3 regions of the Kitasatospora sp. NPDC048715 genome follow, and region 1 is predicted to be linked to each of the others. Evidence: riboswitches for the same ligand, from Rfam matches in the RefSeq annotation. Region 1 holds a riboswitch; each other region holds the start of a gene.

Region 1 (3,269 bases):
CGGAGGAGGCGAGCTTGCCCTTGAGGAAGTTCTTCGCGGCCACGATCGCGGCGTCGGTGCCCGGGACGCCGCCGACACACAGGGAGGCCATGGCGGCACCGGTCATGTCGATGTCGCTGCCCTGGGCGAGCGCGGTCGGGTCGCCGGCGGCCTTGCTGTAGTTCCAGCCGCCGTCGTTGTGCTGGTTGGCGCGCACGGTCGCGACCGAGGCGTTCAGCAGGGACTGCGGGACGCGTTGTCCGCCGCTCCGGGTCTTGGCGCCGCCGAGGGCGAGCAGGCCGAAGACGGTCCCGTTGAAGTTCGCGGACGGGCCGTAGTAGCCGGGTTCGGCGGTCTGCCAGTAGGCGGCGAGGTCGGCCACGAGGTTGCGGCCCGGGCCGATCCGCGCGGGGTCGATGCCGGCCGCGTAGGAGTTGAGGATGCCACGCTCGTAGTCGGTGACGACCGGCGAGGTGCTCGGCCAACTGCTCGCGGCGAGCTGGTTGCGGTAGACCAGGCGCGCGTTCTTGCTCGTGTCACCGCCAGGGGCGACATCGGCCGCGGCGGTGCCGGCGGCGGCGAGCGCGCTGAAGGCCCACTCGTTGGAGAGCCCGCCGCCGGTGACGTAACTGCCGTCGGCGGCCTGGAGGGACTTGAGGTACGTGACGCCGGTGGTCCTGGAGGTGGCTATCTGGCTCGGCGAGGCGGTGGCGTGCGCAGGGACGGCCGACATCAGGAGGGCGCAGGCGGCCATCGAGACGGTCGCCGCGGAAGCGAGGCGTGAGGAGACGAAGCGCGAGTGCGCGGGAACGGACACGGAACGGGCTCCTTGGGGTGACGGGCGCGCCGGTCCTGCCCCGGGACCCCAGCGCTCGTCCGAGAGCGCGGTGGTACGGGGCGGCGGCCGCCCGGATCGCGTGGGCGGGCTGGTGCTGGTGCTGCACGACCGCGCGGGCATTCGGGCTCGGGGCCGGTGCAACCACCGCCCCACACCGCTGCGCGTCAGCTCCGGATTCGCACCGGATTCCCCCGCTCGGCCACCGCGGACGTTACCGCACCCGTGAACGGATCTACGAGGTGGCGAAAGTGACATGACGACTCGTTGACGACGACTCCGAGCACATGGTGTGATGAACCGCTTTTTAGTCCTCGGCAGTCAGGGGAAGCCGGTCCGATTCCGGCGCTGACCCGCAACCGTAGACCCGCCCGCAAGGGCCGGTGAGCCGGAATGCCTGCGCCGGGGCCTTGTTCATGAGTACATGCGTCGTCGTGGACTACGACGCGGTCGCGACGGCGCCCCGTGCCGGGGAGAGCCGTCGGCTGCGCCGTGGGACCCCGACGACCGATCGGGGAGTCGCCGGTGAGGGTCAGCAGCAGTCCTACGCGTCACAGAAGCAGAGAACTGGGCTCGCTTCTGATCACCACGGCCGTCGCAGTGGCCGCGGGAGGAACCGTCCTGCTGGGCCACCCCGGCTCCGCGGCAGCCGATCCGATCGAGCAGTGCACGGCGACGACGGGCGCGATCGTCGCCGTCGACTTCAGCCACTGGGGCGGCGGGGTCGTCCGGGGCTGTGACGCCCACCCGACGACGGGGATGAACCTGCTGCACAACGCGGGATTCACCACGACCGGCACCGAGCACGACGGGCCCGCCTTCATCTGCCGACTCGGCACCGGGACCTTCAACGGCGGTGTCCAGTACCCGACTCCGGCCGAGGAGCCGTGCGTCAACACCCCGCAGGCCACCGCGTACTGGTCGTACTGGATCGCCGCACCCGGCCAACAGACCTGGTCCTACAGCCGGTTCGGCGCCGGCACGCAGCAGCCCAAGCCCGGCGAGGTCGAGGCCTGGGTGTACGGCGGCACCGACATCGGGGGCACCAGCGGGGCGCCGGACTTCACCCCGGACTCGGTCCGCGCGAAGAACGGTGGCTCCTCGGCGTCCCCTTCGCCTTCCTCGTCCCCCTCCGCGAGCGCCTCGCCGTCCGCCACGTCCCCGGGGACGCCGAGCCCCACCGGCACGCCGTCCCCCATCGGTGATCCGGCCGCCGCGGCCGCCTGGCTGGCCGGTCAGCTCGTCGGCGGCGACCACATGGAGAACTGGGCCGCCCCGGGGCCGGACTACCCCCGGACCGCCCTCACCGCCGTCGCACTCGCCGCCGCCGGAACGCAGGACCCGGCACTGCGCAAGGTGGTCGGCTTCCTCGCCGACCACATCGATGCCTTCCTGTACCCCGACGGCCCCGCCGGCGCACCCGACACCAGAGCCGCCGCCCTGCTGGCCCTCGTCGCCGAGAGCACCGGCCGCGACCCCCGCACCTTCGGCGGGCGGGACCCGCTTGCCGCGCTCACCGACCACGTCTGCACGGCAGCCGGGGAGAACGGGAAGTGCACCGCCGCCGGGGACTTCCTCGGCGCGGCCTCGCCCTGGGTCCAGTCCCTCGGGGTCATCGCGCTCCAGCGCGCCGGCATCACCCCACCCGCCCCGGCACTCGCCCGGTTCACGGTCCTCCAGTGCGACGACGGCGGCATGGCCGGCTCGATGATCGTCGCGGGTGACCACTGCGAGTCCGACCCGCTCACCACCGCGATCGCCGTCCTCGCCCTGCGCACGGCCCCCGGCTACGAGGCGGCCGCCGAGAAGGCCGCCGACCGGCTCGCGGCGAGCCAGCAGCCCGACGGCTCCCTCCTTCCCTACGCCGGCGCCCCCGGCGACACCACCAGCACCGCGAGCGCCGCCCAGGCCTTCCGGGCCACCGGCCAGGGCGCCCGACAGGCCGCCGCCACCGCCTGGCTCGCCGCCCGGCAGGGCAAGGACGGCGGCTTCGGCCCCGACGAGTCGACCACCGACCCGGACGCCGCCGCCACCGAACAGGCCATCCTGGCCCTGACCGACACCGACCTCACCAGCGTCCGGCACAACCCGGACGGCGCCACCACCCCGCCGACCACGCCGACCACGCCGACCACCACGCCCCCGACCACGCCCGCCGGGAGGAAGCCCGACGCCGCGAAGGGGAGCGCCTACCTCACCGACCCGGCCCGGCTGATCGACGGTCACTACTACGAGGGGTTCCCGGCCTTCGCCGACTTCGGCCTGACCATCGACGGCGCCTACGCCCTGGCCGCCACCGGCACCGACGACGCCGCGCTGCGCCGGATCGTCGACTTCCTGGACCAGCAGGGCAAGGACGCGAGCGAGCGCACCGTCAACGACTGGACGGCCATCGGCACCGAGTACGCCGGCGGCGGGTCCATCGGCAAGGAGGCGCTGCTCGCCGAGGTCGTGG
Region 2 (3,269 bases), on a different contig from region 1:
GTCCATGTCGGTGAAGTTGGACAGCCGCGGGAAGCGCACCACGGCCACCCGCAGCACGTCCGCGCCGTACGGCCCGGGCCCGTCCGCCCGGTCCACCACCGTCGACAGGTCCAGCGAGTCCTCGGCGTCCAGCCAGAGCCCGGGCAGCATCGGCAGCGTGCCCAGCACCGGACGGCCGGTCAGCCCGTGCAGCATCTCCAGCCCGGGCGCGAGCAGCCGCGCGTCACCGCGGAACTTGTTGACGAACCAGCCGGCCACGTGCCGCTGGTCCTCCGTCGACAGCAGCGCCAGCGTCCCGTACATCGCCGCGAAGACCCCGCCGCGGTCGATGTCCCCGACCACCACCACCGGCAGGGCGGCGGCCGTCGCCAGGCCCATGTTGGCGATGTCGCGGTCGCGCAGGTTGATCTCGGCGGGCGAGCCCGCGCCCTCGCAGACCACCACGTCGTAGCGGCCGCGCAGGTCCGCCAGGCACTCCAGGGCACGTTCCAGCAGGACGGGCTTGCGCTCGCGGTAGTCCAGCGCGCCCACCTCCGCCACCGGCCTGCCGAGCAGCACCACCTGGCTGCGGCCGTCCGCGCCCGGCTTGAGCAGCACCGGGTTCATCGCCGCCTCCGGCTCCACCCGGGCGGCCTGCGCCTGCATCGCCTGGGCGCGGCCGATCTCGGCGCCGTCGGCGGTGACGAAGGAGTTGAGCGACATGTTCTGCGCCTTGAACGGCGCGACCCGCACGCCCTGGCGGACGAGCCAACGGCAGATCCCGGCCGTCACCACGCTCTTGCCCGCGTCCGAGGTCGTCCCCGCGACCAGCAGCGCCTTGCTCATGCCCGTCCCCTCTTCCTCAGCAGCATCCGCAGCAGGACGTGCCCCGCGACCGTCGTACCCAGCGCCAGTGCGCCCACCCGCCGGGAGAGCGCACAGGCGCGCTCGATGTCGTCCACCGTCACCGGCCGCAGCTCCGCACCCAGCACGGGCCGGTGCTCCACCCGCTCGCCGTACCGCAGCGCCCCGCCCAGCCGTACGCCCACCGCGCCGGCGAACGCCGCCTCGGCCTGGCCCGCGTTCGGGCTCGGGTGCGCGGAGCCGTCGCGCCGCCAGACCCGCCAGGCCGTACGGGGCTCGGGCGCGGCGGCCACCGTCAGCAGCGCCGTCAGCCGGGCGCCCGGCCAGCCCGCCAGGTCGTCCAGCCGGGCCGAGGCCCAGCCGAACCGGGCGTGGCGCGGCGAGCGGTGACCCACCATCGCGTCCAGGGTGTTCACGGCGCGGAAGGCCAGCAGGCCGGGCGTGCCGGCCAGGGCGCCCCAGGTCAGCGCGTTCACCACGGCGTCGGCGGTGTTCTCGGCCACCGACTCGACCACCGCCCGGGCGATCTGCTGCCCGTCCAGCGCGCTCGGGTCCCGCCCGCACAGGTGCGGCAGCCGCTCCCGGGCGGCCGCGAGGTCGCCCGCGGCCAGCGAGCGGCCGATGGTGCGCGCCTCCCGGGTCAGCGAGGTGCCGCCGAGCACCGTCCAGGTCGCGGCCGCCGCCAGCACCGCCCGGCCCAGCGGACGCCGGCCCACCGTACGGTCCAGGGCGAGCGCGCCCGCCGCGACCGCGCCCACGCACAGTGCCGTGTACCCGGCCCCCGCGCCGCGGTCGTCGCGCCACAGCCGACGCTCCAGCCGGGTCGCGGCGCTGCCGAAGACGGCCACCGGATGGCCCCGGCGGGGGTCGGCGAAGCGGGCGTCGGCGACATGGCCCGCGACGGCGCCGAGCGCGAACGCGGCGGCGCGGGCCAGCGGGCGCGGCGAGGAGGAGGGCCCGAGCGGGGTCATCGGGGGCACGGCGGAAGGCAGCTCGGAGTCCGGTGGGGCGGGGCAGCCTGCATCGCGTGCGTGTCCTCACTCAGGGTCCGCGCCCTGGATCGACGTGACGGGGGCGAGAGTCTCCTGGCTTCCGGGTCGAACGCACCCCCGGAGCCTTCCAGCGGCCGTCGACGGCCGCCGTGGCGATGTTCCGAGCGTGCTCCCCGGTGACAGTGGCGGGACCGCGCCGGAATTCCACCGGCTTCCTCTCCATGCCTCCGTTTGGCCCCAGGATCCCATCACGGGCCCGAACCGGGAGTCAACCGAGGTCACGGAGGGGTTGGTCACACGCGGACGCCGCCGACGCGCCGGGATCGCCCGGCGCGGGGCCGCCCTCCACCGGGAACACCACGTCCCCTCCCACCGGGGCACCGCCGGCTCCGCCGCCCCGCCCTCACCACCGACACCCCTGCCGCCCGCTCCCGGCACCTCCTCGGCGCCGCCGGGCCGCCGCCCGGGTGACCCGGACGGCCCAGCCCGGTGGCCGGGCGGACGGAGCGCCGGTGAACTGGTGCCCGAACACCGTCCGGTCCGTGAGCAACAGAGCGGGGAGCGAAATGCGTTGGGGAACCGCCGCCGTCGTGGCGGCCGCCGCGGTCGGGGCCGCCGTGCTGGTGATCGGCCGTCGGGCCTCCGAGCGGACGGTCCGTCCGGTGGCCGCCGTCCCGAAGTCCGGGCCGGTCCTGGTCCGCGGCCTCGCCCCCGGCCGGGTCACCTTCACCCGCGGCCCCGAGAGCCTGCGCCCCGGCCGCTGGGCGGTCGAGTGGGCGGACGGCGGGCACGCGGTCGTCGAGGAGGTCCTGCACAGCGACGAGCGGGGCGTCACCCGCCGGCTGCTCCGCGCCGACCGGGGCACGCTCACCCCCGGCACCGAGGTCCGCTTCACCCCCCGGGTCCACCTCGGCGACCCCACCGAGGCACTCGGCCTCCCCTTCACCGACACCACCGCCGACGGCGAGCTCGGCGCCCTTCCCGCCTGGCGGCTCGACGGCAAGCGCGGCACCTGGGTGATCCTGGTGCACGGCCCCGAGGCCGACCGCCAGCAGACCCTCCCGGTGCTCCCCGTCCTCGACCGGCTCGGCCTGCCCGCCCTCGCCGTCACCTACCGCGGCGACCAGGGCGCCCCCGCCTCCCCGGACGGGCTCAGCCACTTCGGCGAGACCGAGTGGCGCGACATCGAGGCGGCGGTACGGCTGGCGCTCGACAGCGGCGCGGGCAAGATGATCCTCTACGGCTGGTCGGTCGGCGCGACCACGGCCCTCCAGACCGCGGCCCGCACCGCGTGGCCGCACGCCGTCAGCGGCCTCATCCTCGACTCGCCGGTGCTCGACCTCCCGGTCTCCGCCCGCCGGGACGCCGCCCGGGCCGGGTTCCAGGGCGTCGCCGCCGAGCTCGGGGCCCTGGCCGCGGAGGGCCGCACCGGCG
Region 3 (3,269 bases), on a different contig from region 1:
AGTCGGTGGTCATCGGGTGCGGACGGGAGATGTCCCCGGCCAGCACCGGCGGGCGCACGTACCGGGTGCCGTACGACTGGACCCAGCCGTGCCGGGTGGCGAGGTAGCCGGTGAGCTGCTCGGCGAAGTACTGGACCATGTCGTTGCGCTCGGGCTCGCCGTGCACCAGGACGTCCAGCCCGGCCTTCTCCTGGTAGGCGACGACCTCGCGGACCTCCGCCTCCATCCGCTCCCGGTAGGCCGGGGCGTCGATCCGACCCGCCGTCAGATCGGCCCGGGCGGTGCGCAGTTCGGCGGTCTGGGGAAAGGAGCCGATGGTGGTGGTCGGCAGCAGCGGCAGCCCGAGCCGGGCGCGCTGGGCCTCGGCCCGCTGCGGGTACGCCTGGGCGCGCCGGGTGTCGTCGGCGGTGACGGCGGCGGCGCGGGCGCGCACCGCCGGGTCGCGGGTGATCGGGGAGTTGGCGCGGGAGGCGAGGTCGGCGCGGTTGGCGGCGAGCTCGGCGGTGATCGCGCCGGTGCCCTCGCGCAGGCCCCGGGCGAGCAGTGCCGCCTCGCCGGCCTTCTGTCGGGCGAAGGCCAGCCAGCGGGCGATCTGCGGGTCGATGTCGCGCTCCGCGGCGGCGTCGATCGGCACGTGCAGCAGCGAGCAGGACGGCGCCACGTCGACGGTGCCGGCGAGGCCGAGCAGGGTCGCCAGGGTCGCCAGTGACTTCTCCAGGTCGTTGATCCAGATGTTGCGCCCGTCGATCACCCCCGCCACCAGCCGCTTGCCGGGCAGGCCGCCGGCGGCGGCGAGGTCCTCCAGGTTGGCGGCGGCCGGGCCGGTGAAGTCCAGCGCCAGGCCCTCGACCGGGGCCTTGGCCAGCACCGGCAGCGCCTCGCCGAGCCGGTCGAAGTAGCTCGCGACCAGCAGCTTGGGCCGCTCGGTGAGACCGCCCAGCTCGCGGTAGGCGCGGGCGGCCGCGTTGAGCTCGGCCGGGGTGCGGTCCTGCACCAGCGCGGGCTCGTCCAGCTGCACCCACGCGGCGCCGGCGGCACGCAACTCGGCCAGCAGCCGGGCGTAGACGGGCAGCAGCCGGTCCAGCAGGGTGATCGGCTGGAAGTCGGCGGCCACCCCGGGCGCCGGCTTGGCGAGCAGCAGGTAGCTGACCGGCCCGACCAGCACCGGCCGGGCGGCGTGGCCGAGCAGCAGCGCCTCGCGCAGCTCGCCGACCGCCTTGGCCGGGTTCGCGGCGAACACCGTGTCCGGGCCCAACTCAGGTACCAGGTAGTGGTAGTTGGTGTCGAACCACTTGGTCATCTCCAACGGGGCGACGTCCTGGTTGCCGCGCGCCATCGCGAAGTACCCGGCCAGCGGGTCGGCGTCGACCGCCTCCCGGTGCCGCGGCGGGATCGCGCCGACCGCCACCGTGGTGTCCAGCACGTGGTCGTAGAGCGAGAAGTCGCCGGTCGGCACCTCCGCGACCCCCGCCTCGACGAGCTGCGCCCAGTTCGTCCGACGCAGGTCGGCGGCGGTCGCCAGCAGCGCCTCGGCCGCGACCGCGCCCCTCCAGTACCCCTCGATCGCCTTCTTCAATTCACGGCCCCGGCCCTGACGGGGGTATCCGTGGGCGGTGGCGACGCTCGCCGCGGCTGCGGACTTCGTGGTCAAGGGACTCTCCTTCGCGAGTCTGGATCCTCAAGTGCCCGGTGACGGCACGAGGACGCGAAGGGATGACGGACCGGACGGACGACCGCACCCGTGCGCGGCTCCGCCCGATGTGGTCGCCGACCCGCCCACGAGGTCACCGGATGGCCGCGCGCGAACGCTCGCGCACGGGCAGTGGCAGGTCTTCGGACTCGCGGGCACACCCACCTCGGCCGAAACCGGGGCGGACACCTACTGGCCGTCGCTTCCCAGACCCGTCCCGGGTCCAGTGCGTATGACGGCGGTCGTTCCCACTCACCGCTGCGGGGCAGTCCCGGATTCCCACCGGGTTCCCTCTTGCGACGCACCTGCCTGGCGGACAGGGCGAACCAGCTGCACCGCCAGCTTAGGGGCAAACCGTCGGCGTCGAGGCGGAAATCTCGCAAGGCGTCCGCGTGGTGAGACGCGGGCTCCGCGCCCGGCCCCGGGCGGCGCACCCGGGGGCGAACGGCAGAATGGCTCCCATGCGGCACATCTTCGTCATCGGCATCGGCGCGGGCGACCCCGACCACCTCACCCTGCAGGCGGTCAAGGCGATCGGTCGCACCGACGTCTTCTTCATCCTCGACAAGAGCGAGGAACGGCAGGACCTGATCGCGCTGCGTCGCCGGATGCTGGCCGACCACGGACGGCCCGGGCACCGCGTGGTCGCGGCGCCGGACGCCGAACGGGACCGCGCCACCCCCGCGTACGCGGCCGCCGTGGACGACTGGCGCGTCCGCCGCGCCGATCTGGTCGAACGGCTGGTCGCCGAGCACCTCGGCCCGGGCGAGAACGGCGCCTTCCTGGTCTGGGGCGACCCCGCCCTCTACGACAGCGTCATCGCCGTGGTGGACGACGTGTCGAACCGGGGCGGCGTGCCCTTCGCGTACGAGGTGGTCCCGGGCATCAGCAGCGTCTCCGCGCTCGCCGCCCGGCACCGCACCACATTGACCCGGGTCGGCCGGCCGGTGCAGATCACCACCGGCCGCCGCCTCGCCGAGGGTTTCCCCGAGGGGGTGGACGACGTGGTGGTGATGCTCGACGGCCGGGCCGCCTTCGCCGGGATCGACCCCGAGGGGCTGGAGATCCACTACGGCGCCTACCTCGGCACCCCCGACGAGGTGCTCGTCTCCGGTCCGCTCGCCGAGGCCGCCCCGCGCATCCGCGAGCTGCGTGAGCGGGCCCGGGAGCGCAAGGGCTGGATCATGGACACCTACCTGCTGCGACGCTCGGACGGCTGACCCGACGCCTGCCGGAAGTCCGACGGCCGGCCGGCACGCCCGGCGCCCGGCGATCCGGGCGTCGCCGACGGCGATGGCGATGGCGATGGCGGAACAGTTCCCGAACAGCCCGCACGATCGGCGTGCGGGCCTGCGGAGAACGGAGACTGACGGACCGTCAAGGGCAGTGGGTCCCGGCGGTCGGCAACACGGCAGCACGGCAGCACGGCAGCACGGCAGCACGGCGGAACGGCGGAACGGCGGAACGGCGGCGGAACGGGAACAGCGGCCCGGACTCATGCGTGCCCGTCTCCGTCCTCGCGGAGAACACGGACCACCCGCGACCGGTGTCCCGACTCCCGGATCCACGCCCGCCGCGT

Evidence for each region. A riboswitch is a leader RNA that binds a small molecule or an ion and turns the genes downstream of it on or off. The one in region 1 is predicted to bind cobalamin.
Region 2: linked by a shared signal. The riboswitch ahead of ACGFSC_RS25300 (cobalamin biosynthesis protein) and the one ahead of ACGFSC_RS06520 (prenyltransferase/squalene oxidase repeat-containing protein) in region 1 are both predicted to bind cobalamin.
Region 3: linked by a shared signal. The riboswitch ahead of metE (5-methyltetrahydropteroyltriglutamate--homocysteine S-methyltransferase) and the one ahead of ACGFSC_RS06520 (prenyltransferase/squalene oxidase repeat-containing protein) in region 1 are both predicted to bind cobalamin.

What each region holds. Positions count from the first base shown of each region.
Region 1 covers NZ_JBICVH010000002.1:638,378-641,646, forward strand. Annotated here, with positions in the region: gene ACGFSC_RS06515 (hypothetical protein) at 1-733, opposite strand, end outside; cobalamin riboswitch at 932-1,009, opposite strand; cobalamin riboswitch at 1,093-1,234, shown strand; gene ACGFSC_RS06520 (prenyltransferase/squalene oxidase repeat-containing protein) at 1,415-3,269, shown strand, end outside.
Region 2 covers NZ_JBICVH010000014.1:80,179-83,447, reverse strand. Annotated here, with positions in the region: gene ACGFSC_RS25305 (cobyric acid synthase) at 1-825, opposite strand, end outside; gene ACGFSC_RS25300 (cobalamin biosynthesis protein) at 822-1,814, opposite strand; cobalamin riboswitch at 1,922-2,054, opposite strand; gene ACGFSC_RS25295 (hypothetical protein) at 2,402-3,269, shown strand, end outside.
Region 3 covers NZ_JBICVH010000019.1:131,244-134,512, reverse strand. Annotated here, with positions in the region: gene metE (5-methyltetrahydropteroyltriglutamate--homocysteine S-methyltransferase) at 1-1,651, opposite strand, end outside; cobalamin riboswitch at 1,807-2,036, opposite strand; gene cobF (precorrin-6A synthase (deacetylating)) at 2,152-2,910, shown strand.